DNA from 3 places in the Pseudarthrobacter sp. MM222 genome. Region 3 is predicted to be linked to each of the others. Evidence: predicted binding sites of a transcription regulator. Region 3 holds the regulator's gene; each other region holds the start of a gene.

Region 1 (2,263 bases), 840 kb from region 3:
CGAAGAACGGCCTCAGCGAAGACGACGTGCTGATGGCGGTCCTCGACGCCGGCGCCGAAGAAGTCAAGGACAACGGCGACAGCTTCGAGATCCACTCCGAGCCGACCGACCTCCAGGCCATCCGCGACGCGCTCAAGGAATCCGGCATCGACTACGAGACAGATGAGGCGGAGTTCGTGCCGTCCATGCAGGTGCCGCTGGACCTCGAGGCCGCGAAGAAATTCTTGAAGCTCGTGGACGCCCTCGAAGAACTCGACGACGTCCAGAACGTGTACAGCAACGCCGACCTCAGCGACGAAGTGCAGGCCGCACTGGAAGCCGAGTGACCCTTCGCGTCCTCGGCGTCGATCCGGGCCTTACCCGCTGCGGGATCGGCGTCGTGGACGTTGAGAAGAACCGGCGCGCCACCATGGTGGCGTTCGGCGTCGTCGGAACTTCGCCCGAGGAAAGCCTCGACCAGCGGCTGCTGGTCATCGCCACCTCCATCGATGACTGGCTCGACAAGTACGAACCCCACGTCCTCGCCGTCGAACGCGTCTTCTCCCAACTCAATGTCAGCACCGTGATGGGAGTCGCGCAGGCATCCGGCGTGGTGATTGCCGCCGCCGCGCGCCGCGGGATCCCGGTGGCACTGCACACCCCGTCCGAGGTCAAGGCCGCCGTCACGGGCAGCGGAACGTCCAACAAGGACGCCGTCACCAAGCTGGTGACCAAAATCCTCCGCCTCGACGCACCGCCGCGTCCGGCCGATGCCGCCGACGCCCTGGCGCTGGCGATCACACATGCGTGGCGGTCCGGCAGCGGGACTTCCAACAAGGGCACAGCCACCACCGGACCGGGCAGCCAGTCGCTGACCCCGGCCCAGCGGGCCTGGGCCGACGCCGAGGCCAAAGCGCGCCGCGCACGGTGAATGTCCGACGTGCTTGCTAGGGTATTCGTAGATATGTTCGGATAGCCGGTTGCCCGGCTATATTGTCAGCGGTATTTCCGCTGTAAACCAGGAGCCCGGCTTTGATCAGTTTTCTCCGCGGAACCGTAGCGCACGTTGGCCTGTCCTCGGCAGTGATCGACCTCAACGGCGCCGGCATGAGCGTAAACGCGACCCCGCAGACCCTCAGCAGCCTGAAAGTGGGTGAGGAGGGAAAGCTGTTCACCTCCCTGATTGTCCGGGAGGACTCCCTCACCCTGTTCGGCTTTTCCAGCGACGACGAACGCGAGGTGTTCGACATCCTGCTGAGCGTCAGCGGCGTCGGGCCCCGCCTGGCCCTGGCCGTGCTGGCCGTGCACGAGCCCGAGGCCATCCGGGTTGCCGCCCACTCGGGCGACGGCAAGTCCTTCACGAAGGTGCCCGGCATCGGGCCGAAGGTTGCCGGCCGGATCGTGCTGGAGCTGGCCGGCAAGCTGGTGCCGCACGGAACGGGCGGCAGCACCGGAGGCGCGGCCCCCGCCCGGTCCGCCGAAGCGGTCTGGAAGCCGCAGGTGGTCGCCGCGATGACCAGCCTGGGCTGGTCCGAAAAGGACGCGACTTCCAGTATTGACAAGTCCCTGGCCGATTCCCCCGAGCTGGCAGAGCAGGGCAACGTGGCGGAAATCCTGCGCGCGACGCTCCGCTGGCTGGGCCAGGACGGCGCCCGCGCCGGGAACCGGGTAGGCGCCCGTGGCTGAACCGTCCCTCGTCGACGGGGGAGAGGAACCGGAGGAGCGCGTCATCGAGGCGGCCCTCCGGCCCAAGAACCTGCACGACTTCGTGGGCCAGCACCGGGTCCGCAAGCAGCTCTCCCTGGTCCTGGAGGCTTCGCGGATGCGCGGACGCAGCGCGGACCACGTCCTCCTCTCCGGTCCTCCCGGGCTGGGCAAGACCACACTCTCCATGATCATCGCGGCCGAAATGAACGCCCCGCTGCGGATCAGCAGCGGTCCGGCCATCCAGCACGCCGGCGACCTTGCCGCGATCCTCTCCTCCCTTTCCGAAGGTGAGGTCCTGTTCCTCGACGAGATCCACCGGATGTCCCGGCCTGCCGAGGAGATGCTCTACATGGCGATGGAGGACTTCCGTGTCGACATCGTCGTCGGCAAGGGCGCCGGTGCCACCGCCATCCCGCTCGAGCTGCCGCCGTTCACCCTGGTCGGTGCCACCACCAGGGCCGGGCTCCTGCCGGGACCGCTTCGCGACCGTTTCGGTTTCACCGGCCACCTTGAGTTCTATTCGGTGGAGGAGCTCGAACTCGTGCTGCGGCGCTCCGCCGGGCTCTTGGACCTGAAG
Region 2 (2,263 bases), 530 kb from region 3:
TCAGCCGTTTTGCCACTCCATGCCATGTGCAATCCGAACGCCCTTAGGCCAGTACGGAATGGCCGGCGCCGGCGGTGAACCGGCCCGGCCATCTGGTGCCAGGAAAGTCGACGTGCAGAGGAGTTACGCCGTCACCAACCGCCGCGCGTCGGCGTGTGACCCTTTCGGGCGTCGTCGGGCATTGCCATTTCGGCCCGCAGGCCCAGGAGTCGGATCGGACGGCCCGCTTCGATTCCGGCGGCGAGGTCCAAGGCCCGCGCGAGAATTTCGTTCCGGTCGAATGTCTCGGGAATCTTCCTCGCGTGGGTCTTGGTGAAGAACGGCGCGTACCGAACCTTGAGGGTCAGCCCAACCACGGGCCGTCCTTCGGCCACAACATCCTCAAGGACACGCGCTGTCAGCTCCCTGACGGCGTCGTCCACCTGGGCGGGCTCGGTCAGGTCCCGCTGGAAGGTGGTCTCCCGGCTATGCCCGCGGGCAACCCACGGAGTGTCGTCCACAACGCTGGCGCCGTCCCCGCGTCCGAGCTCCGCGTACCAGGGACCCATCCTGGGGCCGAACTCCGGGATCAGGTCTTGGGGGTCGGTCGCGGCGAGTTCGGCGACGGTGTTGATGCCGAGTTTGGTCAGCCGGCCCGAGACTTTGGTTCCGACGCCCCACAGGTCCCTGGTAGGCCGACTGCCCATGACGTCGAGCCAGTTCCCGGCAGTGAGACGGAAGACGCCGGCCGGCTTGCCGAAACCGGTGGCCACCTTGGCTCTGACCAAGGTGTCCCCGATGCCCACGCTGCAATGCAACTGCGTTCGCTCCAGGACAGCGGCCTGCACCCGCCGTGCGTAGGCTTCCGGATCCTCTGTCTCAGTGCCTACAAAGGCTTCATCCCAACCCAACACCTGCACGGTGGCGCCGGGCTGCGCGCGCAGGGTAGCCATCACCGTTTCAGACGCCGCGAGGTAAGCCTCGTGGTCGACGGGCAGGATCACAGCGTCGGGCACTTTCCGGGCCGCAACGCGTAAGGGCATTCCGGAACCCACGCCGAACGCCCTGGCTTCGTAGGATGCGGTCGAGACCACGGCTCGTTCCGTGGGGTCGCCCCGACCGCCGACAATGATCGGCTTGCCCGCAAGCTCCGGTCGCCGGAGCACTTCGACGGCCGCGATGAACTGGTCGAGATCGACGTGCAGCACCCACCGGATTCCGTTCACGCCACCAGTCTGCCCTATACATCCCTGGCAAGCATCGGCTTGCCACCGAGCTTGGCCGCTTAGCCTGCGGCCCCCTGACCTTCTTGGTGCGATGCCGCAAAGTCCGCCGAATGTCGGCACCCGGGACTACACTGGAATCATCGAACATATATTCGAATAAGGGTGTGTTGTGGGCGTTGTTATCGGACCCCGCGTGATAGACGCGGGCACTTCTCTGTTGTCGGTGCTGATTTCTCCGGTGCCGGTTGCGGCGGGCTACCCCTCCCCCGCCCAGGACTACTTCGACGGCCGGATCGACCTTAACGAGCACCTCATCAAGGACATCACGAGCACCTACGTCGTAAGGGTCTCCGGGGACTCCATGGAGACCGCGGGGATAAGCGACGGCGACGAGTTGATAGTGAACCGCGCCCTGGAACCCAAGGACGGCTGCGTCGTCGTCGCGGTCCTCGATGGGGAGCTCACCATCAAGCGCCTCCGCGTCACCGCCGCCGGGGTGGTGCTGCAGGCGGACAACCCCCGGTATCCGGACATCCGCGTCGCGGCCCTGTCGGACCTGGTCATTTGGGGCGTCGCAACACGCTGCCTGCACCATGTCTAGGAAACCCAGCATCGCGCTCGTGGACGTGAACTGCTTCTACGCCAGCGCCGAACGCGCCTTCGACCCGTCGCTGGAGGGTCGCCCCCTCGTCGTCCTGTCCAACAACGACGGCTGCGCCGTCACCCGGTCGCCCGAAGCCAAGGCCTTGGGCATCGCGGTGGGCGAGCCGTGGTTCAAGCTCGCGCCGCGGGCAAAGGAGTGGGGGCTCGTGGTCCGGTCCAGCAATTACGAGCTGTACGGCGACATCAGCGCCAGGGTAATGGAACTGCTCGGCCGGTACTCCGCTTGGCTGGAGGTCTACAGCATTGACGAAGCCTTCCTGGGCGTCTCCGGCACCGCGCACGAGCTCACCCGGCTCGGCCACACCATGAAGACCGCCGTCCGCCGGAACGTCGGGGTGCCCGTCTGCGTCGGGATCGCCCGGACGAAAACCCTCGCCAAGCTGGCCAACAAATGG
Region 3 (2,263 bases):
ATGTCCCTGTGGCAGGGCGTTGACGTCCCCGGCGACTCCTGCCGGCTCGTGGTCATCGACAGAATCCCGTTCCCGAGGCCGGATGACCCGCTCATGACGGCTCGCTCCCGGGCCGTGGCCCAGGCCGGCGGCAACGGTTTCATGAGTGTCTCGGCCACCCATGCCGCGATCCGCCTGGCCCAGGGAGCGGGCCGGCTGATCCGCACGACCACGGACAAGGGCGTGGTGGCCGTGCTGGACTCACGGCTGTCCACGGAACGCTACGGCGGATTCCTCCGCGCAGCCCTGCCCCCGTTCTGGCCGACCACCGATCCGGCAATCGCCGTCGCGGCATTGGAACGACTCTCACAGACGTCGGCCCAAGCCGCACAGTAGCCGCGGGGCACAGCAGCCGCGGGCGGGCGGCCGGGCCAGGAAACGCCAAGGGCCAGGAAAACGCCAAGGGCCCCGTCGGTGCCGGACGGGGCCCTGGACCGCAGGCTCTAGAGGGAACGCAGGACTGAGACAACCTTGCCCATGATGACGGCGTGATCGCCGAGGATCGGCTCGTATTGCGTGTTCTGCGGCAACAGCCAGGTGTGGCCGTCGCGCTGACGGAATGTCTTCACGGTCGCCTCGTCGTCCAGCAGCGCGGCGACGATATCACCGTTGACGGCGTCGCCCTGCTGGCGCACGACGACCCAGTCGCCGTCGCAGATGGCGGCATCGATCATCGAGTCGCCTGCCACCTTCAACATGAAGAGTTCTCCGTGGCCCACCAGCTGGCGCGGCAGCGGCATGACGTCTTCCACGACCTGATCCGCGAGAATCGGACCGCCCGCAGCGATGCGGCCCACCAGCGGCACCATAGCGGTATCCGTGGCGCTGGCAAGTTCCGAGACGGAGAGCCCGCCCACGGCACGGAGACCGCGGGACTTTTCCACGCCTGATACCTTCGTGCCGCCCTCATCCAGGGTCAGCGGCATGAGAACTTCCATGGCGCGGGGCCGCTTGGGATCGCGGCGCAGGTAGCCGAGCTTCTCCAGCTGGGAAAGCTGGTGGGTCACGCTGGATAGGCTCGCCAAGCCCACAATGTCGCCAATCTCGCGCATTGAAGGCGGGTAGCCGTTGTCCGTCACTGAGCGCTGGATGGTTTCCAGGATCTTCTTCTGCCGGACGGTGAGGCCCTTGGGTGGCTTGGCTGACTGCGGGCTCCGCTGGGAAGCCCTGCCGCCGGTGGCTTGTGCTGCCATATGTGCCATTGCCTTTCATTCCGCCCGGCTGCCGTGGCTGCAGATACCGGGACCCTCCGGCCTGAATGTCAGACCCCGCTGATCAACTACTGATGATCGTCTGCAGAAGTGGTTGTCCTGTTCCTCAAACGTAGGCCAGCCACCCGGCTTTTTCAAACATTTGTTCTAGCGAGTCTCGACAATGTTCGTTAATAGGTGCTAAAACTGGTCTAGTGAAGTTCGAATATGTGTTCGAACAACGCTGGTCCGGATGGAAGCCTCGGGTTGGATCCCAGCAGTGCGTTCGGTTCTATGTTCGAAGGTTAAGCCGGTTGGCGGCAGGTACGTGGAGTACGCCGGGCGGCACAGTATGGTCCAGGAGGGCTCAGTTCATGTCAGCTTCAAGCGCGTTTCACGACACTTTTGGCCAAGCCGCATCCGGCGAGTACGGCCGCTCCGTTTCCGCGGCCCCTGAAGGCCATGCCGCTTCGGCCGGCGGCACCGGCCGCGCCCGGCAGGCGCCGTTGCGGCTAACCCGTCGCGGACGGTTCGTCTTCATCGGCGTGCCCCTGATCCTGTTGGCCGCACTGATCCTGTCCTTCAGCGGCTTCCTGAATGCCCCCGCCAAGGCCTCGGATTCGGCCGCGGAACTGTCCCTGACTCCCACCGTGTCCGTTACGGTGCAGCCCGGGGAATCGTTGTGGGCCATCGCCGGATCCGTCGCACCCGATCGCGACCCCCGCGACGTGGTAGCCGACATCGTCCAGCTCAACAACCTCGACGCGGCCCGCGTGCTGCCCGGCCAAACGCTGTTCGTCCCGGCCAAGTAGCCCGGCCAGGGAGCGCCCCGGCCTAACAACAGCCGGCCGGTTCGCGGGGCCGGAACCCGGCGCCAGGCGTCACAGTTTCAAGCCCCGGCGCGGTCTCACTTAAACTAGGCAAGTGACTGACCAGTTAGAGCGCCTGAACCGACTTCCCCTCCGGACCAACCTGCGGGGCATGATTCCCTATGGGGCTCCCCAGCTGGACGTGCCCATCCTGCTAAACGTCAA

The links. Region 3 encodes LexA, which represses DNA repair genes until DNA is damaged. Its sites were predicted from a motif close to TCGAACANNTGTTCGA; they were not measured.
Region 1: the regulator LexA is predicted to act here: its motif matches at 936-951, upstream of ruvA (Holliday junction branch migration protein RuvA).
Region 2: the regulator LexA is predicted to act here: its motif matches at 1,346-1,361, upstream of OM977_RS09360 (LexA family protein).

What each region holds. Positions count from the first base shown of each region.
Region 1 covers NZ_OX352321.1:2,374,579-2,376,841, reverse strand. The annotation lists gene OM977_RS10725 (YebC/PmpR family DNA-binding transcriptional regulator) at 1-326, shown strand, start outside; gene ruvC (crossover junction endodeoxyribonuclease RuvC) at 323-910, shown strand; gene ruvA (Holliday junction branch migration protein RuvA) at 1,012-1,665, shown strand; gene ruvB (Holliday junction branch migration DNA helicase RuvB) at 1,658-2,263, shown strand, end outside.
Region 2 covers NZ_OX352321.1:2,060,362-2,062,624, reverse strand. The annotation lists gene OM977_RS09365 (DNA polymerase IV) at 132-1,205, opposite strand; gene OM977_RS09360 (LexA family protein) at 1,375-1,806, shown strand; gene OM977_RS09355 (Y-family DNA polymerase) at 1,799-2,263, shown strand, end outside.
Region 3 covers NZ_OX352321.1:1,532,514-1,534,776, forward strand. The annotation lists gene OM977_RS06930 (ATP-dependent DNA helicase) at 1-375, shown strand, start outside; gene lexA (transcriptional repressor LexA) at 483-1,232, opposite strand; gene OM977_RS06940 (LysM peptidoglycan-binding domain-containing protein) at 1,604-2,041, shown strand; gene OM977_RS06945 (histidinol-phosphate transaminase) at 2,154-2,263, shown strand, end outside.